DNA from 2 places in the Vibrio crassostreae genome. Region 2 is predicted to be linked to the other one. Evidence: predicted binding sites of a transcription regulator. Region 2 holds the regulator's gene; the other holds the start of a gene.
What was found. The regulator MetJ, encoded in region 2, represses methionine synthesis genes. The targets are predictions, from matches to a motif close to TTAGACNTNTANANGTCTAA.

Region 1: metE (5-methyltetrahydropteroyltriglutamate--homocysteine S-methyltransferase) is a predicted target of MetJ. The motif match lies at 8,129-8,148, and genes of this name have one in related genera.

The regions. Positions count from the first base shown of each region.
Region 1 is NZ_AP025476.1:2,236,528-2,253,216, forward strand. It holds gene OC193_RS09980 (ABC transporter substrate-binding protein) at 1-641, opposite strand, end outside; gene hisC (histidinol-phosphate transaminase) at 652-1,794, opposite strand; gene OC193_RS09990 (LysR substrate-binding domain-containing protein) at 1,976-2,863, shown strand; gene OC193_RS09995 (hypothetical protein) at 2,955-3,203, shown strand; gene OC193_RS10000 (septation protein A) at 3,337-3,921, shown strand; gene yciA (acyl-CoA thioester hydrolase YciA) at 4,189-4,587, shown strand; gene OC193_RS10010 (YciI family protein) at 4,782-5,078, shown strand; gene OC193_RS10015 (GspS/AspS pilotin family protein) at 5,080-5,475, shown strand; gene metE (5-methyltetrahydropteroyltriglutamate--homocysteine S-methyltransferase) at 5,572-7,938, opposite strand; gene OC193_RS10025 (LysR substrate-binding domain-containing protein) at 8,220-9,131, shown strand; gene OC193_RS10030 (DUF4250 domain-containing protein) at 9,271-9,471, opposite strand; gene OC193_RS10035 (hypothetical protein) at 9,585-10,265, opposite strand; gene OC193_RS10040 (YgiQ family radical SAM protein) at 10,596-12,905, shown strand; gene OC193_RS10045 (GtrA family protein) at 13,008-13,472, opposite strand; gene OC193_RS10050 (ArnT family glycosyltransferase) at 13,459-14,946, opposite strand; gene OC193_RS10055 (glycosyltransferase family 2 protein) at 14,949-15,968, opposite strand; gene OC193_RS10060 (response regulator transcription factor) at 16,094-16,689, shown strand, end outside.
Region 2 is NZ_AP025476.1:3,190,860-3,207,548, reverse strand. It holds gene priA (primosomal protein N') at 1-367, opposite strand, end outside; gene rpmE (50S ribosomal protein L31) at 699-917, shown strand; gene OC193_RS14455 (malic enzyme-like NAD(P)-binding protein) at 1,252-2,541, shown strand; gene metJ (met regulon transcriptional regulator MetJ) at 2,707-3,027, opposite strand; gene OC193_RS14445 (O-succinylhomoserine (thiol)-lyase) at 3,236-4,417, shown strand; gene OC193_RS14440 (bifunctional aspartate kinase/homoserine dehydrogenase II) at 4,420-6,831, shown strand; gene metF (methylenetetrahydrofolate reductase) at 7,108-8,007, shown strand; gene OC193_RS14430 (PadR family transcriptional regulator) at 8,138-8,677, opposite strand; gene ppc (phosphoenolpyruvate carboxylase) at 9,027-11,663, opposite strand; gene argE (acetylornithine deacetylase) at 11,915-13,051, opposite strand; gene argC (N-acetyl-gamma-glutamyl-phosphate reductase) at 13,206-14,210, shown strand; gene argB (acetylglutamate kinase) at 14,223-15,011, shown strand; gene OC193_RS14405 (argininosuccinate synthase) at 15,125-16,336, shown strand; gene argH (argininosuccinate lyase) at 16,684-16,689, shown strand, end outside.

The sequences.
Region 1 (16,689 bases), 950 kb from region 2:
AAAGCCGTACCTTCACCAATGTAGGCTTTGTCAGTTACTGCTTTGCCTTTAAATTCAAAACCCTCACCTTCTTTCTTGTCTAAGAAAGCCAATGACAGTTGATCTGAGTTGCCGAAGGTGAGATCTAGACGGCCATTTTGCAGATCCAGATACACTTCATCTTGCCCGGTATAACGTTTAATGTTTGCCACATCACCAAACTTATCTGTTACGTAGCGATCGTGGATCGTGCCTTGTTGTACACCGATGGTTTTGCCCGCTAAGCCGGCCTCATCGACGCTGAATTCCGCGCTTTTAGCAGCAACAAACACGGCTGGAGTTTGGTAGTACTTATCAGTAAACAAGATCTTACGCTTACGCTCTTCGGTAATACGCATTGAAGCCATAATCACATCTGACTTTCTCGCCAACAAACTTGGAATTAGCGAGTCCCAACTTTGTGAAACCCAAGTACAATCGAGTTTGGCTTGCTCACACAAGGCATCAGCTATCTCAATATCAAACCCAACAGGCACACCGTCACTGTTTTTATAGTTGAATGGCGGATACGTAAAGTCTGACGCCAAACGGATTTCTTTCGCCTGTACCGTTGTACCAAGTAAAGCAGCCGCACAAGCGAGTCCTAGTATTATCTTTTTCATCATTGCCATCCTAGATATGATCTTTATCGAGTTGAGATTGAGTTTCTTTATGTTGAGATTGTTGAATTTGTCTGCCTTGTTGATTCTTTTCTAATTCGGTTTGGTAGCGTGTTAGTGACGTTATCACTTCTAGCATGCTCTCTTGGCTACCAATACTGATTCGAACACAGTTACGCAAAGCAGGTTCATGGTTTTGATTCCTTGTCACAATGCCATCCTTCGCCAATACACTGAACACTTGATGCCTAGGTTTTTGACGCAGCAAAATAAAGTTCGTCGATGAAGGGTAAACAGACTCGATGAAATCAAACTGCGTTAACTCACAAGCAAACCAGTTGCGTAGTTCGACCAGCTTTTGTGTAGCACCTTGCATCACTGAGACTCGTTCATCAGACAAAGCGTCTAGCACGATTTGCGATGAGCAATCTGGCATTGGATACGGTGGAATTAATTTAGCGACATACTGCATCACATTTTGACTCACTAAGATAAAACCACAGCGCACCGCAGCAAGTCCAAACGCCTTAGATAAAGTGCGAATCACAACCAAGTGCGGATAACGCTCAATAAGGCTAACGGCTGACGTTTGTGGTTCAAATTCGATATACGCTTCATCAACCACCACTAGAGATTTCCCGATAGTCCCTTCCAGTACCTGAATCAAATCCGATCTGGGAATCACATTACCCGTTGGATTGTTTGGTGAACAAAGGAAAACGATATTGACCAACTCAGCTTTATTCAGAATGTCAGCAACATCTAAGCTGAAATCTTCCTGCAAAGGAGAGTCGAGCGTTTCAATCGCTAATGCATCAGCGCAAAACTCATACATGGCATACGTTGGTGAACAAATCAGGATATTGTCACTCGCGGGCTTACAGAATGTTCTGATCAGTAAGTCAATCGCTTCATCAGCGCCACGAACAGCAACAGTTGCAGCGTCAGTTCCGCAATACGCTTGGTAAGCCTTGGCAATATCTTGTGGTAAAAAGTCTGGGTAACGATTATGGCTGGCTTCTCCTTGAAACAGCGAGCTTTCCAATTCGTTCGCGTTTAGCCATACACGTCCATCACCACCAATTCTTCTTGCCGATTGATAAGGTATTAATTTTTTTACAGCCTGAGGCACTAAGTTATCAATAAAAGATGTCAAGAAGCTATCCCTTTCACAAAATCACAATGTCTTCACCACTGCCTTCATATTCAAAAAATGTGAACTATACACATATTGAATCACAAATGATGACTAAGTATTTACATTCAAACAGAACACTATTGATAAATGAATCGAAATAATCACATAATAGCCATGATAAAAAGTCATAGGTAAAGATATGAATAGCACACTTCCTTCAACCAAAACCTTGCTCGCATTTTTATCGACGGCAAGGCACCTTAACTTTACGCGCGCGGCACATGAGCTCAATGTCACGCAAGGTGCAGTGAGTCGTCAGGTACTCTCGTTTGAAGAAAGCCTTGGCTGCGACCTCTTCTATCGCCATGCTCGAGGATTGTCTTTAACGCCGAAAGGAGAAGAGCTGGTTCCCTTGATACAAGGAACGATTCATCAACTGCAATCGGCTCTGAATCAAGTGGCTAGCTCTCCCTCTAAGATCAAACTCAATGCTCCGAGTTGTATTACCTCTTGGCTCTTACCCAAGTTGATGTCATTTCAACAGGCCTATCCTGATATTGATGTCGAGCTCACTTCGACCATCAAGCACGTTTTTGAGCCAAGCTTTGATCCCTTCGATGCGGTGATTACTTATGGCAAGAAACCAAGCCAACACTCAATTGTTAGCCAACTACTGTTCAACGAGCAACTAGCTCCTGTCTGCCAAACACAGAGCATTGTTCCAAGTCACCTGATAGATAGCACTTCAACTGTCATCAAGCCACACAAGCTTGCTCAGTACACTTGGTTACACGCTAACAATGAGCAGAGTGACTGGCGACTATGGTTAGAGCACATAGGAAGCCATGACCTTTCAAGCAAGAACAACCAACAATTCGCGACACTCGACCAAGCGATGAATGCCGCGATTCAGGGCTTTGGTATAGCAATCGGTGACATCACGCTTGCTAAGCAAGATATTGATTTGGGCAGATTGGTGAAAGTGAGTGAAGGCAGTGTCTTTTCGGGAAATGGATACTTCCTATTACAACCCAAGAACCGTCAGAATGCCTCGCTATCAACCTTAGTCGATTGGCTAGTCGATTAACGGTTATCAAATTGCTTTGACATAGATAACCCAACCAATATACAGCAGGTTGCACCTTATTCATCATGCAGCTTGTCACGGAGGATAGGCTATGACCTTACAAAGACATACGTATTACGGCTTAATTCACCATGGAATTAAAACCTTATTAATGGACAGAATTGGTCACTTCACAGAACGTGAATATCACGAGTATCTCGACTTAACGACCGGTAAATCGACATGTTTTGCCATGAGTGAACAAGAACTCGAAAACACCTTAGACAGTTTGAAAAGCGAAGGTTATCTTGAAGACATCAAGAAGCTGATACCTCGCTACCAAACCTCGTCAATGCGATAACCTGTCTAAACTCGTTAAACACGATGAAGGGTTAGATGGAATTAAATGGCACCCAATTGTCTCGGGCTATTTAGCATCGAGACAGTTTTCGTTAGACTGTCTGCAACTCAACTAACTGGATAGTCAGTGCCACATGAAGCAAATCCTTGATTTCATTCCTCTCATTATTTTCTTTGCGCTGTACAAGATGTATGACATCTATACCGCGACTGGTGCTTTGATCGTTGCATCTGCAGTTCAAATTGTTTTGACGTATTTCATCTACAAGAAAGTAGAAAAAATGCAGATCATCACGTTTCTGATGGTTGCCGTATTTGGCGGCATGACCATCTTCTTGCACGACGACAACTTCATTAAGTGGAAAGTGACCATCGTTTACGCGCTGTTTGCTATCGGCCTGACAGTCAGTCACATCATGGGCAAGTCAGCTATTAAAGGAATGTTGGGCAAAGAGATTTCACTTCCTGAGTCAGTGTGGGCCAAGATCAACTGGGCATGGACTCTGTTCTTTACTCTATGCGCTATTCTCAACGTTTACGTTGCTTTCAACCTACCGTTGGATGTTTGGGTGAACTTCAAGGTGTTTGGCTTACTCATCGCTACCCTGCTCTTCACCTTACTGACGGGTGTATATATTTATAAGCATTTACCAAAAGATCAGCACCTACAAAAAGACCAACAGCAAGAACTAACAGACAAAAATACCGACGAGAAGTAACCCTAAGGGATGAGTCCTCATTCCCTTTTTGATACAATTCTTATCAATATGCTATTTAACAGTGGCCAATGATACTCGTTATCATTGGCCACTGGCTTTTTTGTGTTGCGGAAACTGGTCAAAATAAAGCCTATTATTTAATGACAATCTCACTAAATTAGCGCTCATCTGGTTTCTTGTTGTTCATTGCACTCATTTGCCAATGTACTTAACCAGTCAACACATCTGTTTTTATTTAAAAAAATCAATACCATCAAGAGTACAACAATGACTATTCAATCAACTTTGAACCCGATTGGTTCTTTACTTCTTCGCACATTAGCGATGCCTTCTGATACAAATGCAGCAGGCCAGATTTTCGGTGGTTGGATAATGTCTCAGCTCGACCTAGCTGGCGGTATCTTGGCGAAAGAGATCTCTAACGGCAAAATAGTCACAGTTTCAGTATCAAGTATCGAGTTCAAACAACCAGTCTCTGTGGGTGATGTGGTATGTGTTTATGGTGATTGCACTAAGATTGGTCGCAGCTCGATGAATATCGACCTAGAAGTATGGGTTAAGCCGGTACTTGACCACGGCATCGGTGACCGTTACAAGGTTTGTGGCGCGACATTCAACTACGTCGCGGTTGATGAAAGTGGTAAGCCTCGCTCTATCAATAAATAGGACTTTTCACTCCGTCGTTTACGTAAATGGTCTTTAGTTCGAGTCAATGAAATAGCTAAAGACCATAGCGCTCTCTCGCACCATTTCACAATTTCTTATCATTAGCCCTTCCAATACCAATTAGTTCGCGTAAATTAGCAAGATAGCGAATTTAAACGCCCCAATTCAGTGAAGTAAAATAAGGATATCTCAATATGTGGTACGTGATTTTTTCTCAAGACGTCGAAAATTCATTAGAAAAGCGCCTAAGTGTTCGCCCACAACATCTAGAACGCCTACAAACACTTCACGATGAAGGCCGACTTTTGACAGCAGGTCCAATGCCAGCAATTGATTCGGATAACCCTGGCGAAGCGGGTTTCACAGGCTCTACTGTGATTGCTGAGTTTAACTCTCTAGAAGACGCACAGGCATGGGCAGACGCAGACCCGTACATCGAAGCTGGTGTCTACCAAAATGTCATCGTAAAACCATTCAAGAAAGTATTTTAACGTGAAAAAATGGATTATTGGCTCACTAGCTATGGCTCTGCTTGCAGGCTGTGCTTCAAGAGAGCAAGACCAACAAAGACAACTCGAGATGATGGCGCAGCACCGTGCTGGCGTTTTATCCGCAGGCCTACCCATTGAGTATGGCCCGCTGTCAGTGATGCGAGTGCTCGCAAAAAACACCGTGATTGAAATCATGATGATCTACAACCAAGATGCTAAAGGCGCGAAGCCTTTAAACCAAGTTGTCGATATGAGTGTGAATAGCTACTGCACTAACTCAGAAGTAAGAGCAAACCTAGACATGGGCTTGGCTTACAACATCAAGATTCGCAACACACGCGGACAATTGATGGTTGAGAAGCTGATCAGCAAAGATACTTGCCAGAGCAGCAGCTAGATTCGAGATTCGAGATTCGAGATTCGAACAAATATGAACGTCAAAGCCTCGCAGTAGCGAGGCTTTTTGTTTTGAGTCATCTAGCTCTAGTGACAGTTAAGCTTCTGCTGACTCCCACTCTTTACGCAATGCCTTAGTCGCAGAGACTAAGTTAGTCAGTGCTGCTTCTGTTTCTGCCCAATTTCGAGTCTTCAGGCCGCAGTCTGGGTTTGCCCATAAGCGTTCTGCCGGAATTTTCTCAGCTGCTTTCTTCAACAGACCAATAATCCACTCTTGTGATGGAATGTTTGGTGAGTGAATATCGTAAACACCCGGGCCAATCGCATTCGGGTAATTGAACTCTTCAAACGCTTTAAGCAGCTCCATGTTCGAACGAGAGGTCTCAATGGTAATCACGTCGGCGTCTAGTGCAGCCACTGAATCAATGATTTCGTTGAATTCGCTGTAACACATGTGAGTATGAATCTGAGTCTCTGGCTTAGCACTCGCAGCTGAGATCTTAAAGGCATCTACCGCCCACTCTAAGTATTCTGCATGGTCGCGCTTTTTCAGAGGTAAACCTTCGCGAATCGCTGGTTCATCAATCTGAATAATGTTGATTCCAGCGTCTTGTAGGTCAGACACTTCATCGCGCAACGCAAACGCCAATTGGTTAGTGATCTCTTTACGTGAGATATCTTCACGTGGGAACGTCCAACACAAGATTGTGACAGGTCCTGTGAGCATCCCTTTCATTTGCTTTGAAGTCAGAGATTGAGCATAGGTCGACCACTCCACCGTCATCGGTTTTTCGCGCTCGATATCAGCCACCACAATCGCTGGTTTCACGCAGCGAGAACCGTAGCTTTGCACCCAACCAAATTTGGTGGTTTGGAAGCCTGCTAGGTTTTCAGCAAAGTATTCCACCATGTCGTTTCGTTCCGCTTCACCATGAACCAACACATCTAAGTCGAGTGCTTCTTGGCGTTTCACCGCATCCGCGATATGACCTTTTAGTGCAGTGGTGTATTCCGCTTCGCTCAACTTTCCAGTGCGATAAGCGCTGCGTTGAACACGGATCTCGCCAGTCTGTGGGAACGAACCGATGGTTGTGGTTGGCAATAAAGGTAAACCTAGTACCTCTGATTGATGCGCGGCGCGTTCTGCATAAGGTGTACTGCGCTCCGCCAATGCTTTAGTAATAGTATTAATGCGAGCCTGTACCTGTGGCTTATTAACATGAGTTGCACTCTTACGAGCCACAATCGGCTGGCTGTAAGTCTCGCACGCTAAAATGGCATTTTGATCGCCGTCTAGCGCCGCACCCAATAAGCTAACCTCTGTGACTTTCTGTTTCGCGAAAGCAAACCAGCTTTTCACTTCATCGCTCAGTGAATCTTCTAGCTCTAAATCAACCGGGCTGTGTAGCAGCGAACATGAGCTTGCCACCCACAGCTTATCGCCTAGCTTCTCTTTCACAGGTTGCAGTTTCGCTAGCTGAGTAGCCAAGTCTGCTCGCCAAACATTGCGTCCGTTGATAACACCAGCAGACAGTACCCACTCTTCCGGTAGTTTACTCACGACTTCATCGAGCTGTTGTGGCGCAGCGGCTAAATCAATATGTAAGCCATTCACTGGCAGTTTGACGATTTTGTCTAATGTGTCCGTCACCGAATCAAAGTAAGTGGTCAATAGTAGCTTCACATCACCTTGAATCACTTGATAAGCCAATTTGAATGAATCTGCCCACTGTTTTTCAAGCTCAAGCGACAGAATAGGTTCGTCGATTTGAACCCACTCAACACCCAGTTTGGCAAGCTTAGCTAAAATCGCTTGGTAGGCAGTAAGTAGACGTGGAAGCAAGGCTAAGCGATCAAAGCCCTCTTCTACTTCCTTACCCAAATACAAGTAAGACAACGGGCCAAGAAGGACTGGCTTAACCTTATGCCCAGCTTGAATTGCTTCATTCACTTCATCAAACAGTTGCGGCCAGCTCACTTCAAACGAATCATCTTTACTGAACTCCGGAACAATGTAGTGATAGTTAGTATTGAACCACTTGGTCATGTCAGATGCCGCCGAGCTATCTTTTGTGCCATTTTCCAAACCATGTTGACCACCACAACAGGTTGGCTGCTTTTGAGATTGTATTTGAGTTTGAGATTGCCCACGGCCAACGCGGAACAAGGTATCTAAGTCTGGGAAGGCTTTCTCTTCTTCAGAGCCACCAGCGTGACGCTTTGGCACATGACCCAAAAGCAAAGTCGTTGTTAACACATGGTCGTACCATGCGAAGTCACCCGCAGTTGCAAAGCTTAGATTCGCGTCGGCTTGTACATTCCAGTTACGATTTCTCAGTTCGCTGCCGAGCTGCTTAAGCTCTGACTGGCCAATCTCGCCGCGCCAGTACTTCTCTAGTGTGAATTTCAGTTCGCGTTTTTCACCAATGCGTGGGTAGCCAAGAATATGCGTTGTCGTAGTCATGAGCCTGTTCCTTATTCAATAATTGTTAGTATCTTTTCAGACCACCTATTGAAGATTACGCTTTATCAAAAAGGCGTCTGGATGGCTAAACTATCCACCCAATCTGAATAATGAACAACGTCCAAATATTCATCTTGTTTATTAAAAATATTCATCTTGAATAAACCAAAGATGAGGAACTAAAAACCATCTAGACATCTAGACGTTTACAAATGATAAAAAACCCCGTAGGGTGATTATTAAGAAATATTGAATTGGCTTAGGGAATATGAGGAATACTCATGATAGAGCTTAAACACCTTCGAACATTGACTACCTTGAGAGACAGCGGCTCACTGACAGCAACTGCAACCTCTCTTCATCTGACGCAATCGGCACTTTCTCATCAATTGAAAGACCTTGAGGCGCGTATTGGCGGTCAGCTTTTCCTTCGTAAGACTAGGCCAGTTAAATTCACTTCTGAAGGTGAGATTCTGCTTAAGCTCGCCGATGAGATACAGCCAAGAATCGCTAAAGCAGAGAACGAACTCGCAAGCCTAAAAGAGGACGTGAATGGGCGTTTGCACATGGCGATCGAGTGTCACTCATGCTTCCAATGGTTAATGCCCGCTTTGAAGGAGTACCAAGTTGCTTGGCCAAGCGTGACATTAGATTTTTCATCGGGCTTTGGTTTTGAGCCTCTACCCGCATTAATGGCTGGTGAATTAGACTTGGTGATTACCTCCGACATTCAGCCACGTTCAGAGGTTCATTACGAACCACTTTTCGATTTCGAGATGCGTTTGATCACTGCAATAAACTCGCCTTTGGCTGAAAAGCCAAGCATTGAACCGCAAGATCTTAGCGATCTCACGATGCTCTCCTATCCAGTTCAAAAACAGCGTTTAGATGTCGTGAAGCACTTTTTGCAACCTGCAGGTGTAGAACCTAAGAAGTGGAAGCAGGCAGACAACACCTTGATGTTGGTGCAAATGGTATCGGCAGGATTAGGTGTCGCGGCATTACCAAACTGGGCAATCAGTGAGTTCTCAAGGCAAGGCTTGATAGCCAGCAAGCCGTTAGGTAAAGGGCTTTCGAGAAGACTGTTTGCTGCAGTAAGAAACTCAGAAAAAGACAAGCGTTACCTACAGGCTTTCTTTAGTACGGCAAGGCAGCAGAGTAAGAGTCACCTTGATGGTATTGAGGTCGTTTAACAATAACCATCGTCAACTAACTCCGCTTACACCAAGCACAAGAAACAAATGCCAGAAACAAAAAAAGTCACAGATAATCTGTGACTTTTTAGTTTCAGTACCGATGATTTTCGATACGTGCTGATTCGCGAAAAATAGACTATCTTGCGTAAGATTTAAACTGGTTAGTCAGTGGGTCGTATTGATAGCCAAGCATATCAAGCTTACCGACGACACTTTCTATATCCATCTCATACATGCTAATGAGCTCTTCAAAACTGTCGCACTCTAAGCGCAGTTTTTCGTTCACTATTCCCAGCAAGATAATGCTATCCAGGCTTTTGACGTTGCTTAAATCCATCTCGTACTCCTTACGAACACACTGACTAGAGTTAAGTTTAGAACGCTTACCAAGGTCACGCTAAAAAACAGATCACACTTCTTAAATCATATACGTGGTTACAATGCCCGAAGTTACAATGCCCAAACTGGCGTTAAACCAACAGCGGCCGCTAATAACATCAACAATGAAACCGTAAGTTGAAGCTTTTCAGGTGTCTTAACGAACAGTAGATGCCAACACCACACCACGATAGAAGAGATCAACAAAGCGAAGCTAAATAGTAACGTGGAAATTACTGGCTCTAACTGAGCTTCAGAGAGTGAGTAAACATTCACGACTGTTGCCAGTACCACCAACATACCCGCCAATACACCCACCACTGGCAAAACACGGTGGAAAGCTTGCAAACGCGTTCTTGCGATCGTCAGCAGTAAATGACCAAACGCAGCACCTAACAATACCACCAACAGCAGAGTCGTAATGATGCCGACTGTGGTTGCTTGCTCAGTCGCTTGAATAGCAACGTACGACAACGCCAAACCACACGCCAAATACATAACCCAAATAGGGCCAGAGTCACGTGTCTTTTTGGTTTGAACTTGAGAATAGAAATAAAAGATTGCGAACACGACCAGAAAGGCTTCAATTTTCACTGAGGCAACCGCCAGCCACAACACGCCAATTGCAGGCAACATCTTGTGAATACGGCCACGTTGTCCCGGGCAAATATCCCCTTTCACCAAGATGAGGGTTAAGATCAGTTGGGCTCCTAAAAGCATCGGAGCAAATTGTACTAATAACGTTTCGACCATTGTGGATCTACTTCTTCAGACTTATTTTCGCGAATAATATCAAAAACTGCTGCGAACACTAATCAAAATCACAAATTAGCGACGTTATTCAAGGCTTCAACTATGCTGTTGTATGGCTCTTTTGATGCTTTTAAAAGCGATATAGCGAAAGACACCAGAACTAACAGGGGCATGTTCTACTGGCTAGTCTAGTCTCATGCCGCTATAATTCCCGCCTCAAAAATCAGAGGTTGAAATATGTACAGCGATATCACTCCTATTCACGAACACAAAAAATACTGGGCCGAGTGCTACGGAACTGCACCCTTTTTGCCTACCAGTAGAAAGGAGATGGATGCTCTTGGATGGGATAGCTGTGACATTATTATTGTAACTGGTGATGCGTATGTCGATCACCCGAGCTTTGGTATGGCTATCATCGGCCGTCTGCTTGAAGCTCAAGGTTTCCGCGTGGGCATTATTGCTCAACCAAAATGGGACAATAAAGATGCCTTCATGAAGCTAGGTAAACCTAACCTATTCTTCGGCATCACAGCGGGTAACATGGACTCCATGATCAACCGCTACACCTCTGATCGCAAATTACGTCACGATGATGCTTACACACCAAACAATGAAGGTGGCAAACGTCCTGACCGTGCAACTCTGGTTTATTCTCAACGCTGTCGCGAAGCCTACAAAGGCACACCAATCGTTCTTGGTGGTATTGAAGCGAGCTTGCGTCGTGTTGCTCACTACGACTACTGGTCGGATAAAGTTCGTCGCTCTGTATTGTTCGATGCAAAAGCCGACATTCTTCTTTTTGGTAACGCTGAGCGTGCACTGGTTGAAGTGGCACACCGCATTGCCGACGGCGAAGACATGTCTACGCTAACCAATATCCGCGGTACTGCTATCAATCTTCCAGCAGCGCCTGAAGGCTTCAAAATCATTGACTCTTCTCGTATCGAAAAGCCGAACAAAGCGTATGTTCCCGTTAACCCATACGAAGTTGAAACCCAGTGTGATACCAAGAAAGACGAAAAAGAAGAAGTAAAAGCGCAGCCTATTACTATTCGCCCTTCTCGTCACGATGCAAAAACTACAGCAGTTCGTATCCCAGGTTACGAAAAGCTAAACAATGACCGTATTCTTTACGCTCACGCTAGCCGTATTCTGCACCTTGAGACAAACCCGTACTCGGGTCGTGCTCTGATTCAACGTCACGGTGATCGTGAGCTCTGGGTTAACCAAGCGCCAATTCCACTGACTACAGAAGAGATGGATTACGTGTTTGGCCTTGCTTACAAGCGTGTTCCTCACCCGATGTACGGTAAAGCGAAAATCCCAGCATACGACATGATCAAAACCTCGGTTAATATCATGCGTGGTTGTTTTGGTGGTTGTTCTTTCTGTTCAATCACAGAGCACGAAGGTCGTATCATTCAAAACCGTTCGAAAGAATCTATCTTGGATGAGATCGAAGACATTAAAGATAAAGTACCGGGCTTTACCGGTACTATTTCTGACTTAGGTGGTCCAACGGCGAACATGTACCGTTTAGGTTGTTCAGATCCAAAAGCAGAAATTAACTGCCGTCGTCCATCATGTGTGTTCCCGAAAATCTGTGAAAAGCTAAACACAGACCATCAACACACCATCGACCTGTACCGCTCAGCAAGAAAAGTACCGGGCGTTAAGAAGATCATGATTGCTTCTGGTGTTCGTTACGACCTAGCGATTGAGTCTCCAGAATACGTTCGTGAGCTTGTGACTCACCACGTTGGTGGTTACTTGAAGATTGCTCCAGAGCATACTGAAAAAGGCCCGTTGGACCTGATGATGAAACCGGGCATGGGCACTTACGATCGTTTCAAAGAGATGTTCGAGAAGTACAGCGCTGAAGCCGGTAAGAAACAGTACCTGATTCCTTACTTCATCTCTGCTCATCCGGGCACAGAAGACGAAGATATGCTTAACCTTGCAATGTGGCTGAAAAAGCATAACTACGAGTGTGACCAAGTACAGAACTTCTACCCATCGCCAATGTGTAATGCAACATCGATGTACTACTCAGAGACCAACCCTCTGAAACGCGTGAAATATAAGAAGCGTGAAGATGTTCCTGTACCTAAAGGTGATCGTCAACGTCGTCTCCATAAAGCACTGCTACGTTACCACGATCCTGAAAACTGGAAGATCATCCGTGAAGCGCTGATCAGTATGGGCAAACAGCACTTGATCGGCGACAAAGTAAACTGCCTAGTACCAGCAGAAGACTTTGATGCTCAAACGCCAGCACAACGTCGTAAGTCTGGTCGTCACGGTTCACAACGTTTTGCGACTAAACACAGCAAATCTCAACCGGGTTTAGGCGGCGAGAAGCCACGTAATCACTCTAAATCTGGTGGCAAGAAGCCTACTGGTAACGGTAGTCAAGGCAATGCTAACCAAGGTAACGGAAAGCAAAACGCTGGTGATAGTAACAACGGTAACGGTCGTAAACCAGCGACAGGCTTCATTAAGAAAGGTCCTGGTAGTCAGCAATCACAAGGTAATGGCAGCGGAAACGGCAAACCAAACCGCAATAAAGGCGGTAATGGTCAAGGTGGCAAACCTGCAAGTAACGGCAAGAACCGCCAGCGCGCAGCACAACGCTAATATCGCAAGCCAATTTATTCTGTTATCGTAAAAACACAAAGCGCAGCTATTTAGCTGCGCTTTTTTGTTTTTGCCAACTCATCAAAAATCTCACTGAGTTGTCTAACGAGTAAATACCCAATACTGACTAAACAAATAGTTGGTGACCATACCCACTAAGATACCAACCGCCATTGCGATAAACACGGCCCCAGTAAATGCAGGCAACAGTTCCGTCATCAACTTAAAGCACAACAAATTAGGAATCGCCGATATCGATGCGGAAAACATGAATTTCTGCCACTGGATCAACTTTTCGGACCAACTCCCCTGACCTTTGAATCCAAAAGTCAGCACGCGATTACCAAACCACGTTGTCGTTGCAGCAGCAATGAACGAGCCTATTCTCGCCGTCATTAAAGGCAAACCAGCAATGTAATGCAGAAAGGCAAATACCGCACAATCAACAACAAATCCACCAGCACCAACCACAGCAAATCGAACCATCCTGTGATGGGATTGGAGCTTTTGACTGTGTGCCTGAAGCTTATTATTGAACATTTGCAGCCCTGAGTTAATGCTGAACATCACTTTCACTTCGAATGTGGCTCAACGACAAATTTGGTTTGATGTTTTGGCTATGGCAGCTGAACAAAGCACGCTTTATTTTCACCGTTGGTTCCAAAATACAAGTTAACGCGTTGTCTTTAATCTTGGTTTCCACTTCAGATCTTTTACCAATCAGATAGAACTTATCAATGCCCTCTATCTGCTCGATATCGAGAAGTCTTTTCGCTTGACCATGACTGTAAAATTGCCCAGAGAATGGTCGTTTACCCACGTAAAAGCTTGGCGCAGAATCCGTAATCTGTTCGAAAATAATACGGTCACTTTTCTCGTTCGCCTTGCCGAGATTCAGGTAGACCATCGCAATCATTAGCAACACAGGCAGAACCAAAGCCACGCTCGAGAACCACTTCTTATCTTTTTCCACTACGAGTATAGCAATCAACAAGCCAAGAGCCGGAATACCTGGTAGGACGTAAGCTGGGAGAATATTGCCCGCCATAGTGAAAAGAATCAGAGGTGAAATCAACCAACAGACAAGAAATGAAAACAGCCCACTATTCTCAGTGTTAATTTCTGCAATTTTCTTACGGCGGACAAACGCTAATATAGGCAAAACAATTGACCAAGGCGCAGCGGCTTGAATCCAGAACACCCAGATCATACCTCGTGCTTGGTCGTGAGCAGAACCGTACAGATCACCTTCCCAGCCACTCACAACAAAACGCTTAAAGTGTTCGCCAACAATAAAGTAGTCGATGAAGCCCGGCGTTGCCATTTCAGCCATGATGTACCAAGGTAGAGCAATCGCTAACATCACACCTAAACCAGACAACAATGGGAAACGTTGCCAAAGCGCTTTGAAAGCACCAAAGAAGCCGTGTTGTAATACCAACCAAGGGAAAACTGCGATACCCATGATGACAATCGCTACTGGCCCTTTTGCCAGCAAGCCTAGTGCTAAACCAATGAAACCAACGTAACCCCAAGATCGATTAGTCTTCGCACTCCCTTCACCCTTCCCCGCTTCTCCTCCTAGCCAACATAGGTAGAAACCCAGCATGGCAATAGTCATCGCTAAGGTTAACGCGATGTCTGTCATCACAGCACCTGCCGCAATAGAGAAAATACCACATGTCGCCAACACTACCGCGGCAACCAACGCACTTTGCCCTGTTCGTTTCGCCATGTAAGCGGTCAACAAAATCGTTGCGACACCCGCTAACCAATGTGGTGCGCGAACGGCAAACTCACTCAGGCCGAACAACTCAATACCGGCAGCGCTCATCCATGTAAACAACGGTGGCTTACCCCAGAAAGGAATACCGTAATCAAACTGAGGCGTTAACCAATTCCCAGTTTCCACCATCAGACGTGCCATTTCGCCATAGCGCGCTTCTGTGGTATCCATTAATGGATAGGTTGCCAAAGATAAAAGCCTTAAAACCAATGCAAAAGCCAACAAGTACCATAGGTGCGTTCGGTTCAGGTTCAGGCTCATGCTGACTCCTCTAATTTAAAATGTGTTTTTAATGCCGGTGTATCGACCACCGATTGGATCAGATACAAAGGACGATTCTTGGTTTCAATGAAAATACGACCTATGTACTCTCCCATTAAACCAATACACAACAGTTGGATACCGCCAAGGGCAAGCTGTACGACCATCATTGACGGATAGCCCGTGATGGGCTCACCAAACATCATGGTTTTGAACACGATGAAGACGCCATACACGAAAGCAGTAAGTGCCACTAAGCCACCAACGGCCGTCGCAATACGCAGTGGGCGGATAGAGAATGAAGTGATGCCATCCATCGCCAAGCCAACCAGCTTCAAGTAGTTCCACTTGGTCTCACCACAAAAGCGCGCGTCGCGCTTAAACTGAATCGTTGCTTGCCTAAAACCCGGCCATGAGAAAATACCTTTCATGTAGCGATTACGTTCAGGAAGTTGATTGATATGGTCGACGACTTCACGGCTCAACAGTCTGAAATCACCGACATTTTCAGGAACATCGATTTTCGCAGCCACATTCATGACTTTGTAAAAGCTCGCCGCTGAAAACTTCTTAAACCACGTTTCACCATCACGCTGGCTGCGCTGCATATTCACAACGTCATAGCCTTCGCGCCACTTGGCAACCATTTGTGGGATCAGCTCCGGCGGATCTTGCAGGTCTGCGTCTAACAAGATCACCGCTTGTCCTCGGCAATGCTCAAGACCAGCACTCATGGCTGACTCTTTACCAAAGTTACGGCTTAAACCAATCACCGAGATTGAGCTGTTGATTGAAGTGAATGAACTCACCAAGTCCAAGCTATTGTCTTTGCTGCCATCGTCGACATAAACAATCTCACTCGTGATCGGTAAGCTATCAAGCACCTTGGTAAGGCGAGAGTGGAACTCTTCCAATACCTCTTGTTCATCGTAAAAAGGCACAATGATAGACAAAGAGACCGCAGGATTGATCTGCGATGTAGATATCTTAGGGCGGCTAATATGAAGTTCAGACATAATACGTTCTTCTATTTTTTAATCTGAAGCCAATCTACCCTCCCATAAGTGAAAGTTATGTTATTGACATATTTTTCACGCTCACTCAGGATAATGTTACTGTCTATTTCTGTATGAGAATCAAAATGAAACGAGTTCTATTAGTCGAAGATAACCGTGAAATTGCAGGTGTCTTGTTTGATTATTTTGAGTGTATTGGCATGGAACTCGATTACGCAGACAACGGTGAACTTGGCCTACAACTCGCGTTGGAAAACTCATTTGATATCATCATATTGGATCTAATGTTACCGAGAATGGACGGCCTAACGGTTTGTAATAAACTGCGAGACCAAGGTAACGCGACACCTATTTTGATGCTGACCGCCTTAGATAGCCGAGAAGATATGCTGAAAGGCTTTGAACACGGTGCCGATGATTACCTCACCAAGCCTTTTGATTTGGATATTCTAGAAGCAAGAATGAACGCGTTAGTCCGTCGTTACCGCGGAAAAGTCGCCTCTTCAAAACTTCAGTTCGATGAACTCACCATCGACCAAAAAACCCGTAAAGCTTACCGCCAAGATAAACTACTAGCGCTCAATCCAACCACTTACACCATACTTGAGATGCTGTGCCAAAGCGCACCTGAAGTAGTCACTCGTGAAGCTATTTCCTACAAGTTATGGGAAGAAAACGAGCCCAACAATGATGTGTTGCGCAGTCACATTTATCAGTTACG
Region 2 (16,689 bases):
GCGTTAACTGCCACTCAACCAGCGTTGCGAAGTCGGCGGCTTTGCCTTTTCTTAGAGCACTCGGAAGGGCGTTAGCAAAGGTTTCGCCAAGAGGGTACTGATAAAATTGACTGCACCACATTAACAGTGAATAGACAGATTCCGGCCAAACAGGCTGATTGTCTAATAGGGCTTTAATGGGTTTGAGCTTATCGAGCTCGAATTCAGATTCGTTAACCAGAGCCGTTACAATACCGGTTAAGGTTTGTCGTCCAAAAGGCACAGAGACTCGTCCACCAATAATAGGAAATAGGTGGCTAGGAATCTTGTAATCGAACTGCTTGTCGAGTGGAACAGGCAGTGCCACGCGGGCAATCATTGGACGCATAAAGGGACGGCTTTATCTGAATTGACGAGAGCGAACAGTCTAAAGGATAAGGCGGTTAAATTCGAGAAGCAGTTTGGATGAAGGCGGCGAGTTAACGTATACAGACAACGACAGCTCGAAATCTCAGGCCGATAAAGGAAATAAAGAGAGAATTGGTGAAAAATGTATCAAATCAGTTGATCCTGCCTTATAGATTCATTACTATACTGCGCCTTAAAGGTATGGCTTCATCACTCTTTTGTGTCGATGCGGTGTCTTTATTTCTTTTTTAAACTACGTGTGGTGTGCGGCTTAGAATCGTATAGCGACACGGCCTACTTGAGGTTATCCCATGAAAGCTGGAATCCACCCAGAATACAAAGCAGTTACTGCAACTTGTTCTTGCGGCAACACATTTGAGTTCAACTCAACTCTTGCAAAAGAATCTATCCACCTAGACGTATGTGACAAATGTCACCCGTTCTACACTGGTAAGCAACGTATCGTAGATACTGGCGGCCGTGTTGATCGCTTCAACAAGCGTTTCGGTGCTCTTTCTAGCAAGAAGTAATTCTCGCTATTTAGACATGAAAAAGGACACTTCGGTGTCCTTTTTTGTTGCCTGAAATTTAAGAAAGCACTGATTTTCATTCAAGCTTCAATCCCGCCCAACGATTAAGGTGCCTACCTTTCTATTGCAGGGCAATTCCTTGCGAATCTCTCTTCACCAAAATTCAGCTCGAAAGTTCAACAAGCGACAGTAATTTCAACTGCTCACTGGTCTTATTAGTAGTGAAATCTCGTTTTTTAATGAGACAGAGGCTCCAACCACCTAGGAACTTTGAAGTACATCCATTAACATGAACAAGATCCCCCAAATAATAATATCCTAGGAACCTACACCTATGTCTGAAGACAGCAGCCAAGCTCAATCCTCTCAAGAATTATCGCCTCAAGAACAATTCCGTCAGCAAGCTCTTGATTATCATGAGTTCCCGATTCCAGGCAAAATTGCCGTAGAACTGACGAAGCCTGCAAACTCTGCAGAAGACCTAGCACTTGCATACAGCCCTGGTGTGGCTGAGCCTGTTCGCGAGATCGCACAGAACGTTGATAACGTCTATAAGTACACAGGTAAGGGCAACATGGTTGCTGTTATCTCTAACGGTACAGCGATTCTTGGCCTAGGTAACCTTGGTCCTATTGCTTCTAAACCTGTAATGGAAGGTAAAGCGCTACTGTTTAAGCGTTTTGCTGGTTTAGATTCTATCGATATTGAAGTAAAACACCGCACAATCGATGAGTTCGTTGATACGGTTGCGAATATTGCAGATACATTCGGCGGTATTAACCTGGAAGACATCAAAGCACCAGACTGTTTTGAGATTGAACGTCGTCTGATTGAGCGTTGTGATGTACCAGTATTCCACGATGACCAACACGGTACTGCGATTGTAACAGCAGCAGGTATGCTTAACGCGATCGAGCTTCAAGGTAAGAAGCTAGAAGAGTGTAAGATCGTTTGTCTAGGTGCTGGCGCAGCAGCGGTTGCGTGTATGGAACTACTGATTAAGTGTGGCGCTCAGCGTGAGAAGATCTACATGCTTGACCGTAAAGGTGTGATCCACACTCGTCGTGACGACCTAAACGAATACAAAGAGCTGTTCGCTAACAACACAGATAAGCGTACGCTTGAAGATGTTATCGAAGGCGCTGACCTGTTCTTGGGCGTATCAGGTCCTAACCTGCTTCCAGCTGAAGCACTAACGCTAATGGCTGATAAGCCAGTTGTGTTTGCATGTTCAAACCCAGATCCAGAGATCAAGCCAGAGCTTGCTCACGAAGTTCGTTCTGACCTTATCATGGGTACAGGCCGCAGTGATTACCCTAACCAAGTAAACAACGTACTTTGTTTCCCATTCATTTTCCGTGGTGCACTAGACGTGCGTGCAAGCGAAATCAATGACGAAATGAAGCTGGCAGCGGTTAAAGCGATTCGTGAACTGGCGAAAGAAGAAGTTCCGGCTGAAGTACTGGCAGCGGCGGGTGAAACTGCACTGGAATTTGGTAAAGGCTACATTATTCCTAAGCCAATGGACCCACGTCTACTTCCTCGCGTAGCAAAAGCAGTAGCAGAAGCGGCTGTTGAATCTGGCGTTGCTCGTATCGAAATGCCTGCTAACTACATGGCGTAGTAGCTGCTGCTCAATTGAGCGCAAAAGAATAATAAAAAACCGACTCATTGGGAGTCGGTTTTTTTATGTCTATCATTCACAGCGCAGTCATAAAAATAATGCGCGATGTGATAAATAAGGTTCAGCTAGAGCGAATCAATAATGAAGGCAGTGACTGAGTTGTTTTTATTCTTCGTCAAACGCTTCGAACTCGATACCCATCTCTGTCATCAGCTTTTTCACTTCAGCAGGAATATCGTCTGGGCGGTCTTTACGAAGGTCTTCATCCGTTGGTAGTGGTTGGCCTGTGTACGCATGTAGAAAGGCTTCGCACAGTAGCTCACTGTTTGTTGCATGGCGTAGGTTGTTAATCTGGCGGCGAGTACGCTCGTCAGTTAGAACCTTTAACACTTTTAGAGGGATAGAAACTGTAATCTTCTTTACTTGTTCGCTTTTCTTTCCATGCTCAGCATATGGGCTTATGTATTCACCATTCCAGTCGGCCATTGCGTACCTTCATCACTTTAGTTGTTAGAATAAATTAATAGTGGTGATTTTAGCGGGATTTACCGCCATAAGCAAAGACATATAGACGTCTAGAAGTGTTGACGTCTCACGTTTATGAAAGTAAAGTGAATAACATATATCTAACACAGCCGCAAAATGCCGACAAGCAGCTGTGATTCTCAGACGCAAAACTTGTAAGGAAGCACCTATGAGCAGCCGGAAGCCAGCAACAATCGCAGTACGTACTGGTATCGAGTCAGACACGCAACACCATGCCGTTGTCCCACCTATTTATCTTTCGACTAACTATGGGTTTCCCGCTTTTGGTGAAGTGCCAAAGTACGATTACACCCGTTCTGGTAACCCAAACCGTGGTTTACTAGAAACGGCACTGTTTGAGCTTGAATCGGGCAAAGGCGCGGTGGTCACTAACTGTGGTACTTCGGCGCTTAACTTATGGATTTCTGCTTTCTTAGGCGGCGATGATCTTATTATCGCACCACACGACTGCTACGGCGGTACTTATCGTCTGTTTAACACTCGCTCGCTAAAAGGTGACTTCAAAGTTCTGTTTGTTGATCAATCGGATCAAGCGGCGCTGGATGCGGCGATCGCGCTTAAGCCAAAGTTGATCTTAATTGAAACACCATCGAACCCTTTGGTTCGTGTAGTGGATATTGCAGAAACTTGTCGTAAAGCGAAAGAGGTTGGTGCTCTGGTTGCTGTCGACAACACGTTTTTGACTCCTGTGTTCCAAAAGCCTTTAGAGCTGGGTGCGGATTTTGTTATTCACTCAACCACTAAGTACATCAACGGACACTCGGATGTTATTGGTGGCGTTGTAGTTACAAAAACTGAAGAGCACGCTGAAGAGCTAGCATGGTGGGGCAACTGTATTGGTGCGACCGGCACACCATTTGATAGCTACATGACTCTACGTGGTATTCGTACGTTAGGTGCGCGTATGCGAGTTCACGAAGAGAGTTCACGTGAAATTCTGGCGTCTCTGCAGCAGCAAGATCTCGTTGGCACTATTTATCACCCAAGCCTTCCTGAACATCCGGGTCATGATATCGCGAAGAAGCAGCAGTCTGGCTTTGGTTCAATGCTGAGCTTTGAGTTTGCAGGTTCATTTGAAGCGCTTAAATACTTTGTTGATAAGTTAGATCTATTCTCTTTGGCGGAATCACTGGGCGGTGTGGAAAGCTTAATCTGCCACCCTGCGTCGATGACTCACCGTGCGATGGGCGAAGAAGCACTGGCAGAAGCCGGTGTTTCTCAACAGTTACTGCGTCTTTCTGTTGGCCTTGAAGATGCTGAAGACTTGATTGATGACCTCAAGCAAGCGTTTGAAAAAACACAAGGCTTTATCGCTGAAGGGGAGGGTTAATAATGGCAACCTTTCGCCAGCTACATAAATTTGGTGGTAGCAGCTTAGCGAATCCTGAGTGTTACCAACGCGTGGTCAACATTCTTAGAGAATACTCATCTGCCACTGACTTGGTCGTGGTATCGGCAGCGGGTAAAACAACGAACCGCTTGATTGAGTTTGTTGAAGCGCTCGACAAAGATGGTCGTATTGCCCATGAATGTTTGCAAGCACTTCGTCAGTTCCAACTTGAGCTGATTGAAGCGCTGCTTGAAGGTGAGTCTGCGGCTCAGCTAACGGCTACCATTCAACAAGAATTTACCGCTTTGGGTGAGCTAACAGCTCCTCTAAGCGAAGCGCAAAAAGCACAAGTGCTAGGACATGGTGAGGTTTGGTCTTCACGTCTATTAGCCGCTTTGTTGTGCCAACATGATTTACAAGCGGTTGCTCAAGATGCACGTGCCTTTTTGCGTGCAGAAGTGGGTGCTCAACCTGAAGTTGACCGCGCACGTTCTTACCCTCTAATTAAAGAAGCCTTAGCGCAGCATGCACATTGCCGCGTCGTGATTACTGGCTTTATGGCTCAAAACACTGAGGGTGAAACGGTTCTACTCGGCCGTAACGGTTCGGATTACTCTGCAACTGTGATTGGTGCTTTGGCTGAGGTTGAACGCGTAACGATTTGGAGTGACGTCGCTGGTGTATACAGCGCAGACCCTCGCTTGGTTTCGGATGCGTGTTTATTGCCTCTGCTTCGCCTTGATGAGGCGAGTGAACTCGCTCGTCTAGCGGCTCCAGTGCTTCATAGCCGAACGCTACAGCCTGTGGCTCAAAGTGCTATGGACTTAAGCTTACGCTGCAGCTATCAGCCAGAGGCGGGCTCTACACAGATAGAGCGTGTACTGGCATCGGGTCGCGGCGCAAAAATCATTACCTCTTTGGATGAAGTGCTTATCGTGCAGTTGACGTTTGGTCATGGCCATGATTTTGACCGTCTAGAGAGTGAAGTGCTTGAAGGGCTTAAGCGCGCTCAACTTGAGCCGCTTGCTTACGAGCTTGAACCGGACCAGCACTGTTTGCGCCTTGCTTACACAGAAGAGATCGCTGGTGGCGCTTTAGAATATCTGCAAGATCACGCGATTGAAGCTGAGATTAAGCTTAAAGAAGGTTTCTCTTTGATTGCTGCCGTGGGTGCTGGCGTGACTAAGAATCCGAACCATTGCTACGGTTTCTACCAACAGCTTAAGAGCTCGCCGGTTGAGTTCATCTCAGAAGCGAACTCAGGCTTAAGCTTGGTGGCAGTAATTCGTAAGAGTGAAACATCAAGCCTAGTGAAAGGCATTCACTCTCAACTGTTCCAAGCGCAGAAGCGTGTTGCGATTGCTTTGTGTGGTAAGGGCAACATTGGTTCAAGTTGGTTAAGCCTGTTTGCTGAGCAAAAAGCGGAACTTGAAAAACGTCGTGGAATGAACTTTGAATTGGTTGCCGTGGTTGATAGCCAAACCTATTGGTTCGACGATCAAGGCATTGATGCGACCTCAGTGAGTAAGTGTTTTGACGATGAAGCCATTGCCAATAATGGTAACGACTGGTTAGAGCGTTTAGGTTCTATTCAGGGCTACGATGAAGCGGTTGTGTTAGATGTTACGGCAAGCCCAGTGCTTGCAGCAAAATATCTGCAAGTCGCACAACAAGGTATTCACCTGATCTCGGCTAACAAGGTGGCTGGTTCTGCATCGAGCGAGTATTACCATCAAGTACAGGATGCTTTCGCTAAGATCAGCCGTCACTGGTTGTACAACGCGACCGTTGGTGCAGGCCTGCCGATTAACCACACAGTCAGAGACTTGCGTGAAAGTGGCGATGACATTATTGCGCTGTCAGGTATCTTTTCAGGCACGCTGTCTTGGTTGTTCCAACAGTTTGATGGCACAGTGCCATTCAGCGAGTTGGTCGACTTAGCATGGCAACAAGGCCTGACTGAACCAGACCCGCGTGCTGACCTAGATGGTTCAGACGTGATGCGTAAGCTGGTGATTCTAGCGCGTGAATCGGGTTTAGATATCGAACCTGAAAACGTCAAGGTGGAATCTCTTGTACCAACAGAGCTGCAAGAGCTATCAGTGGATGACTTCTTCGATAAAGCTTCTGTACTGAGCGAAGAGTTGGCTGAGCGTTTAGAGAAAGCACATTCTCAGCAGAAGGTTCTACGTTACGTAGCGCGTTTGGAAAAGAATGGTAAGGCAACCGTAGGCGTTGAAGCTCTGTCCAAAGAACATGCTCTGGCGAACTTGTTGCCTTGCGATAATATCTTTGCGATTGAGAGCAAATGGTACAAAGATAATCCATTGGTTATCCGTGGCCCGGGTGCAGGACGTGAAGTCACAGCTGGTGCAATTCAATCTGACCTAAACAGAATGTCTAGCCTGTTTTGATTTTCAGATCGGTTGGTTTAGTGTCTAAATAGCATACTATTCACTAAGATAAATCAGGCTGAAAGCACGATGTGTTTCTCAGCCTTTTTTCTTCCTTATTTCTGCTTTGCGACCCATCTAACGACTTGAGTTTTACTCACGATCTACTTGAAAAAAATTCATAATGGATCTGTTGACATTAAATCGTATTCAATACATTCTACAGACATATAGACGTCTAAACGTCGTTTAAGGATTTGAGTTTTTAGTGGTTGCTTTTGCCACAGGGAGAGTAAGATGGGATACACACACGCTAGTCATATCGACGCTTTAAATCAGAATATCGCTGAGCTTTCTGACAACATCAATGTGTCATTTGAGTTTTTTCCACCAAGCAATGAGAAGATGGAAGAGACCCTGTGGAATTCTGTTCACCGTCTTAAAACACTTCAACCAAAGTTTGTATCGGTAACTTACGGTGCAAACTCGGGCGAACGTGACCGTACCCACTCAATCATTAAAGAGATTAAGAACCAAACAGGCTTAGTTGCAGCACCGCACCTAACGTGTATTGATGCGAGTCGCGAAGAGCTGATTCAAATTGCCGACGATTACTGGGCGAATGGTATCGAGAGTATTGTTGCGTTGCGTGGTGATATTCCAGCAGGCGGCGGCGCGCCAGATATGTACGCATCTGACCTAGTCGAGCTACTTAAATCTCGCCACGATTTTGATATCTCAGTAGCGGCATTCCCTGAGGTTCACCCTGAAGCAAAAAGCGCTCAATCGGATCTTATTAACCTTAAGCGTAAAGTCGATGCGGGTGCTAACCGTGCTATCACTCAGTTCTTCTTCGATGTTGAAAGCTACCTACGTTTCCGAGACCGTTGTGTGGCGGCTGGTGTAGATGTTGAAATTGTTCCGGGCATCCTACCGGTTTCTAACTTCAAGCAAGCGTCTCGCTTTGCTGCGATGAACAACGTAAAAGTACCGGGTTGGATGGCGAAGCAGTTTGAAGGTTTGGATGATGATCCAACGACTCGTCAGCTTGTTGGTGCTAGCCAAGCAATTGATATGGTTCGTACACTGAGCCGTGAAGGTGTGAAAGACTTCCACTTCTACACGCTAAACCGTGCAGAAATGACTTACGCACTTTGCCACACATTAGGTGTTCGTCCACAAGTCGCTGCGCTTTAAGCAAAGTCTAAGAAGTAAAGCCTAAGTGCTTGTAAAAGCCTCTGGCTGTAAAATTTCAAATCCTATAGATACAAAAAAGGCTTGGACTCTAAGAGTTCAAGCCTTTTGCTATTCTAGCTTCTAGCTTAACTTAAGCAAGAGCGCCAAGTTCAAGCAGTACTTCTTCAGCCCATACAATCCATGCTTCACGGATAAGTAGGTTACGACGAAGAGTAAGACGCTCAAGGCGTGCTTGCTTGTCTAGAGTTGATGGCGTTGCGTAGTAAGCCGCTTCGATTTCACGGTAGTGAGAAACCAGTTTGCGAGACTCTTCTACTAGCTCAGCAAGTTGTACACGGTAAGCGTCAGAAGGTTGTACAGCACAAGCCATTAGCTTAGCTGAGAACTCGTCACGAACGGTTGGGTGTGCAGTTGGTTGTTCAAACCATTCACCTAGCGCGCCACGGCCAGCATCAGTGATAGAGTAAACTTTACGATCAGGTTTGCCTTCTTGAGGCTCAAGCACGCAAGTTACCTGGTCGTTCTGAGCCATTTTATTTAGCTCGCGGTAAACTTGTTGGTGGCTAGCTTTCCAGAAGTAACCAATGCTTGCGGAGAATTCTTTTGTGATATCGTAACCAGTAGCATCGCGTGTACTTAAAACGGTTAGAATTACGTGTGGTAATGACATGTCTGAAATCCAAATGGTAAACAGTAAACAAATACTTAAACAACAAGTGTGCTTCTAATGGCACGTTATATTGGTTATGTCTAAGTAGCACCAACTCATCGGTTGGTTATGTCACCTTACAAAGCCGTTTATCACCTAGGTTGACCAGTTTATTGGTCAAATTGCTGCAGATTATTTTTTTGGAGTGTTTCCGCAGCGGAGCAGTAGTATATCTAAATAATAAGCATAAAGTAGAATACATGGACAAAATAACCCAAAAAACTGACAAAATACTCACTAGTGGTTATTTTGCAAAATAAAAAGGTCGCGCGTGGCGACCTTTTGTTCTTTTTATAGTGGGAATCACTAATTAACCAGTGTTTCGCATACCTGCTGCAATGCCTGCAATCGTCACCATTAGCGCTTCTTCTAGCTCTGCTGGTGGTGTTTCACACTTACGAGTACGATAAAGCAGTTCTGCTTGAAGCATGTTTAGTGGCTCAACGTAGATGTTACGTAAGCGAATTGACTCAAGCCCCCAAGGGTCGCTCTGCATCAAGTTCTCGTTATTTTCTACATTCAGTACCGCTTTGATGTCTTTTTGTAGCTGTTCACGCAGTAACTCACCCAGAGGCAATAGCTCTTCGTCAACAAGACGTTGATCGTAGTACTTCGCAATTTCCATGTTGCACTTCGAGTACACCATTTCCAACATACCCAGACGAGTTGAGAAGAATGGCCATTCACGACACATCTCTTCCAGTAGCGCTTGATGGCCTTGGTCTACAGAGTATTGAATGGCTTCACCAGCACCTAGCCATGCAGGAAGTACCAAACGGTTTTGGCTCCAAGAGAAGATCCATGGAATTGCACGTAGGCTTTCTACGCCGCCATTCGGGTTACGTTTTGCAGGGCGAGAACCAAGAGGCAGTTTACCTAGCTCCAGTTCAGGCGTCGCTTGACGGAAGTAAGGTACGAATTTCTCTTCACCACGAACCACGTTACGGTAAGCCTCACAAGAGACTTGAGACAGCACTTCCATTAGGTCGCGCCACTCTTGTTTTGGCTCTGGTGGCGGCAGAAGGTTCGCTTCTAGAATCGCACTTGCGTAAAGGTTAAAGCTGTTTACAGCAACGTCTGGTAAACCAAGCTTAAAGCGGATCATTTCGCCTTGCTCAGTTACACGTAAACCGCCTTTCAAGCTCTTAGGTGGCTGAGAAAGAAGAGCAGCGTGCGCTGGCGCACCACCACGACCAACCGTACCGCCACGACCGTGGAATAGAGTCAGTTCAATGCCTTCTTCATCACAAACTTTAACCAGCTTGTCCATCGCGTCATACTGGGCCCAACCTGCAGACATTACGCCCGCATCTTTCGCTGAGTCAGAGTATCCGATCATCACCATTTGGTGGTTTTGGATAAATCCACGGTACAAGTCGATGCTCATTAGCTGTTTCATAACTGCTTCTGAGTTGTTCAAGTCGTCTAGTGTTTCGAACAGTGGGCACACATCCATGCGGTACGGGCAGCCACATTCTTGCAGTAGCAAGTGAACAGCCAGCACATCTGATGCAGTACGCGCCATAGAAATTACGTAAGCACCGAAGGCTTCACGAGGTTGAGCAGCAATGACCTTACAGGTGTCTAAAACTTCTTTAACCTGTTCTGATGGCTCCCAATCACGAGGAAGTAGTGGGCGCTTAGAGCTTAATTCATTGGTTAAGAAAGCAATTTTGTCTTGCTCGCTCCATTGGTCGTAATCGCCAATGCCTAGGTAGCGAGTCAGTTCAGATAGTACATCTGAGTGACGGGTGCTTTCTTGACGAACATCGAGACGCACTAGGTGCACACCGAATGCTTTTAGGCGACGTAGGGTATCAAGTAGAGAACCATCTGCGATTACGCCCATGCCACATTCGTGCAGCGATTGGTAACACGCGTAAAGTGGTGTCCAAAGTTGGTCGATGTTCTGCAGTGTTTCTTTCTTCGGTACTTCAGCATCATGCAGTTTTGCGTCAAGCACTTCTAGCGTGTTGCTCAGCAGAGTGCGTAGGCTCTTAAGGATTGCACGGTAAGCTTCGTGCTCATCACCTGCTAGTTCACGAACCGCATCATTACACTTAGTCATCGACAGCTCGGTAATCAGCTCATTAACGTCGCCTAGGTAAAGGTCTGCAGCTTTCCAGCGAGATAGGCGCAGCACTTCTTTAGTGATGGTGTGCGTTACGAATGGGTTACCATCGCGGTCACCGCCCATCCAAGATGAGAAGTGTACTGGGCGTGCATCGATCGGCAGGCCTTCACCAAGGTAGCCTTTTAGTCGGCCATCCATGTCGCGTAGAAAATCTGGTACTGCTTCCCATAGAGAGTTTTCTACAACCGCAAAGCCCCACTTAGCTTCATCAAGTGGCGTTGGGCGTTGTTGACGAATCACATCTGAGTGCCAACCTTGAGCGATAAGTTGCTCTAGGCGACGTTCGGTTTTCACGCGCTCTTTGTGTGATAGGTCGCTTAATTCTAATTTAGACAGACACTCGTTGATCTTAACCAGCTTGTTGATCATGGTGCGACGAGTGATTTCTGTTGGGTGTGCAGTCAAAACGAGTTCAATGTTCAGGTCGCGAACAGCTTGAGCCGCATCTAGCTTGCTGATGTCGTTTTGGTTTAATTTGGAAAATAGAGATTGCAGCACGTCTGGTTCGCAAACATGCTCCTCACAGTGGCGAGAGATGGTGTGGTACTGTTCTGCCATGTTGGTGAGGTTGAGAAATTGGTTAAATGCACGAGCAACAGGAGTGAGTTGTTCGTTCGGCAGGTTTTTGATTTCTTCAACTAGGCTGTCACGGTCAGCTTTGTTGCCTGCGCGGGCGGATTTGGAAAGTTTACGGATAGTTTCCACTTTCTCTAAGATAACGTCACCATGTGCATCTTGGATTGTGTTACCTAGCAAGCGTCCCAGCATGCTTACGTTACTCTTGAGAGCGGCGTATTTCTCGTTCATTGTCATCCTGCCTCGTAAAAAAATTACATCCATTGTTCCTTGTTAAGTACACAATCTAGCGAAAACTGCTGTATCTAGTCAAATAAAGCATTCTAAGTTTGCAATTATTAGGTTTAGAAATGCGGGAGAAGTAAATTTTTCAATACTGTGGAATAAAGTGAAATTTAATTACAAGAACAGGCTATGTCAGAGATAACAGAATAAAAGCCACCTTTTGGGGTAGCTTTTGTATAAAAATATCGAACGGGTAGCAATAACTAGAAACAATATTTACGGATCGATTTACTCAGAACATCAATTGTTGGGTCAATAAAATCGAAGCTTAAGAACTCATCCGGTTGGTGAGCCTGGTCGATTGACCCCGGACCTAGTACTAAGGTTGGACACAGCTCTTGAAGGAAAGGTGCCTCTGTACAGTAGTTCACGGTTTGCGATTCAATCTCGCACACCGATTCCATACCACCAATAAATGGATGATCGTGTTGGCACTCGTAACCCGGAATCGGCTCATGCAGCGGAGTAATCTCAATTCTGCCCGGCCATTTTGCTTCTACTTCCTTGAGTGCGCTGCGCAGCATGTTATCCAACCCATCTAAGCTGATGCCTGGTAAAGGACGAACGTCGTAATGTAGTTCACAACAGCCACAGATTCGGTTAGCGCTATCACCGCCGTGAATATGGCCAAGGTTTAGAGTCGGACTTGGAATAGCGAAACCCGGGTGGTGATACTCTTTGACTAACTTGTCACGCAGCTGCATCAAAGCAAACAGCACTTCATGCATGATTTCGATGGCGTTGACACCTAATGCAGGATCCGAAGAGTGACCTGATTTACCGGTTACTCGCACGGCATTGGCGACATGACCTTTATGACCACGTATAGGCACAAGGCTGGTTGGCTCACCAATGATGCAGTAATCCGGTTTAAATGGTGCATTCTCCGTGAAGTGACGTGCACCTAGCATGGTGGTTTCTTCATCACAGGTTGCCAATACGTAAAGTGGCTTCGCCTGTTTGCTCCAATCCATCTTCTTTGCCGCTTCATAAACGAAAGCGAAAAAGCCTTTCATATCGGCTGTGCCTAATCCATAGAAGCGATTGTTGTGTTCTGTTAGTACGTGAGGGTCGAAGTTCCAACGTCCTTCATCGAATGGCACTGTGTCGCTGTGTCCTGCGAGTAGCAAGCCACCTTCGCCTGAGCCCATCTTTGCGACCATATTATGCTTGCCGGGCTCGACCTCCACGACCTCAACGCTAAAGCCTAAGTCTTTAAACCATTGAGCCATTTTTTCGATCACTTTTTCGTTGCCATGATCCCAGCTTGGATCGGTAGAACTAATAGAGTCGGTGGAAATTAGGCCTTTGTAGACCTCAAGAAAACTCGGTAATTGCATAATATCTTCACTTCTACTATTGACAGGAAAACTATAAGTCGGTAAAACACATATTAAATCATATTTAATGCATAAGAAATCAAATAAAGTCAAAAATTAAGTATGAATAGTCAAATTTTGAAATGTAACTTACCTCAGGAATGGATGTGTTGAGATGTTGAAAACCACGATCATTGGCGCAAGCGGCTACACAGGAGCAGAACTGGCTCTAATGATAAACAGACACCCTGAGCTCACGCTATCAGGTTTATATGTCTCAGCCAATAGTGTAGACGCAGGTAAACCTATTGCGGCACTGCACGGTAAGTTAGCTGGCTTGATTGATATGCCAGTACAGCCATTAACGAATCCAGAAGAAGTAGCAAAGCAGTCTGATGTGATTTTCTTAGCTACCGCACACGAAGTAAGTCACGACCTAGCGCCAATTTTTCTAGAAAACGATTGCCAAGTCTTCGACCTATCGGGTGCATTCAGAGTTAAAGGCGAGAACTTCTACCAAGAGTTCTACGGTTTTGAACACCAACACGAACAATGGCTAGATAAAGCCGCTTACGGTTTAGCGGAATGGAATGAGCAAGCGATTAAAGAAGCTCAACTTGTTGCAGTCGCGGGTTGTTATCCAACCGCATCACAATTGGCGATTAAGCCTTTGGTTGAAGCGAAGTTACTGGATGAGAACCAATGGCCTGTGATTAACGCGACCAGCGGTGTTACTGGAGCGGGTCGTAAGGCGACTATGGTTAACAGCTTTTGCGAAGTGAGTCTGCAAGCTTATGGCGTGTTCAATCACCGTCATCAACCTGAAATGGCTGCACACTTAGGATGTGATGTGATTTTTACTCCGCATCTCGGCAACTTTAAGCGCGGTATTTTAGCGACCATCACCATGAAATTGGCTGAAGGCGTGACAGAACAACAGATACAAGATGCCTTTGAGCAAGCTTACCAAGGTAAACCTGCGGTGAGACTACTCGAAGAGACACTGCCAAGAATTCAAGATGTAGAACAGACGCCTTTCTGTGATTTAGGTTGGAAGGTTCAAGGTCAACACATCATCGTTGTTTCAGCGATTGATAACTTATTAAAGGGTGCATCTAGCCAAGCGGTGCAGTGTTTAAATTTACGTTATGGTTTTGCGCCATTAACTGCGTTAGTGTAAGGAAATCTAGATATGAGCCTTAATAATCAACCATTAATCATGAAGTTAGGTGGCGCCGCGCTATCTTGTGGTGAAACACTCAGCAAGTTATTTGGTGCTATTTCAGCTTACCAACAGCAGGCACAGCGACCTATCGTGATTGTTCACGGCGGTGGTTACCTTGTTGACGACCTAATGAGTAAGTTGAACCTCGAAACTGTTAAGAAAGAAGGGCTACGTGTTACTCCTTATGACCAGATCCCTGTGATCGCTGGTGCACTAGCGGGTACGGCGAATAAATTACTTCAAGGTCAGGCGATTAAAGACGGTATCAATGCCGTTGGTTTGAGCCTAGCTGACGGTGGTTTATGCAAAGTGAGCGAACTGAACCCTGAACTGGGCGCGGTAGGAAAAGCGGAGCCGGGCGACTCAACCGTCCTGCAAGCGATTCTTAATGCGGGCGCACTGCCAATCATTAGCTCAATTGGTCTGACTGAGCAAGGCCAACTGATGAACGTCAATGCCGACCAAGCTGCGGTTGCCGTTGCTGGCGCGCTTGATGCTGAACTGGTACTGCTTTCTGATGTAAGTGGTGTGCTGGATGGCAAAGGCCACCTCATTCCAAGCCTTAATCAACAGCAAGCTGATGACCTTATTACAGGCAAAGTGATTACCGACGGCATGATCGTTAAGGTTCAAGCCGCACTAGAAGCCGCTAACGACCTTGGACGACCAATCGAAGTTGCTACTTGGCGATACCCAGAAAAGCTAACACAACTGTTTTCAGGTAAAAGCATAGGAACACAGTTTTTACCTCAGTAGGTCTCACAACGAGTCACTACTTAAAGAATTTAGACAAATTAAATAAACATATAATTATGAAGTCATTTCCAACGCTGACCGCCATGTGCAGTATGGAAACTAGGAGAAAGAAAATGAGCAAAGTTAACGTAAAGAAAGTTGTAGTAGCCTACTCTGGCGGTCTAGACACATCAGTAATCATTCCATGGTTGAAAGAGAACTATGACTGTGAAGTGGTTGCGTTTGTTGCGGATGTTGGTCAAGGCGACGAAGAGTTGATTGGTATCGAAGAGAAAGCGAAAGCTTCGGGTGCTTCTGAGTGTTACATCGCTGACCTTAAAGAAGAGATGGTGGCAGATTACATCTACCCAACGCTAAAAACGGGCGCTTACTACGAAGGCAAATACCTACTAGGTACTTCTATGGCTCGTCCAATCATTGCGAAAGCGCAGGTTGAAGTTGCTCGTAAAGTAGGAGCAGACGCACTGTGTCACGGTTGTACTGGTAAAGGTAATGACCAAGTTCGTTTTGAAGGTGCATTCGCAGCACTAGCACCAGACCTACACGTAATTGCACCATGGCGTGAGTGGGATCTAGTGAGCCGTGAAGAGTGTCTAGATTACCTAGCAGAACGTAACATTCCTTGTACTGCTTCTCTGACTAAGATTTACTCGCGTGATGCAAACGCATGGCACATTTCAACAGAAGGTGGCGTTCTAGAAGATACATGGAACGCACCGAACGAAGATTGCTGGGCTTGGACTGTAGACCCAGAGCAGGCACCAAACGAATCTGAAACAGTGACGCTTAAAGTTGAAAAAGGCGAAGTGGTAGCGGTTGATGGTGAAACAATGACGCCATACAACGCACTGGTTTACCTAAATGAGAAGGGCGCTAAGCACGGTGTTGGTCGTATCGATATCGTAGAAAACCGTCTTGTTGGCATGAAGTCTCGTGGTTGTTATGAAACTCCGGGTGGCACAATCATGATGGAAGCACTGCGTGCAGTAGAGCAACTGGTTCTTGATAAAGCGGCATTCGAATTCCGTGAAGAGTTAGGTGTTAAAGCTTCTCACCTTGTATACGACGGTCGTTGGTTCACTCCACTATGTAAGTCAATCCTTGCCGCGACAGAAGAGCTAGCACAAGACGTGAATGGCGAAGTGGTTATCAAACTTTACAAAGGCCATGCAACGGTGACTCAGAAGCGTTCTGACAACAGCCTATACTCAGAAGAGTTTGCAACCTTTGGTGAAGATGAAGTTTACGACCAAAGCCACGCTGAAGGCTTCATCCGTCTTTACTCGCTATCAAGCCGTATTCGTGCTCTGAATAGCCAAAAGTAATCCTAATAATGAGTTAGCGCGCTAGCCTTTAGCGAAAGGTTGAAGGTCAGTAAACAGACATTATTATGCAAAGCCCATTCACTATTGATTAGTGAGTGGGCTTTTTACTTTCTATTCGCTTAATAAATCAGCTTCGGTTTTTACTATCGAATGGCATATAATTCGCGCTCCACGCTGAAAATAATCAATGGATTCAATTTGTGGTGAATAAATATGTGAAAATAATGAATTAATACTTTATTTTCATTTTGAATTGCCGTAAGTTTAAACCATCAGAAAAATACTGAATCTTAATCAGAATTATCATTTGCAAAAACAGTGAGCACTGTGCAATTAGGAGATACACAATGGCA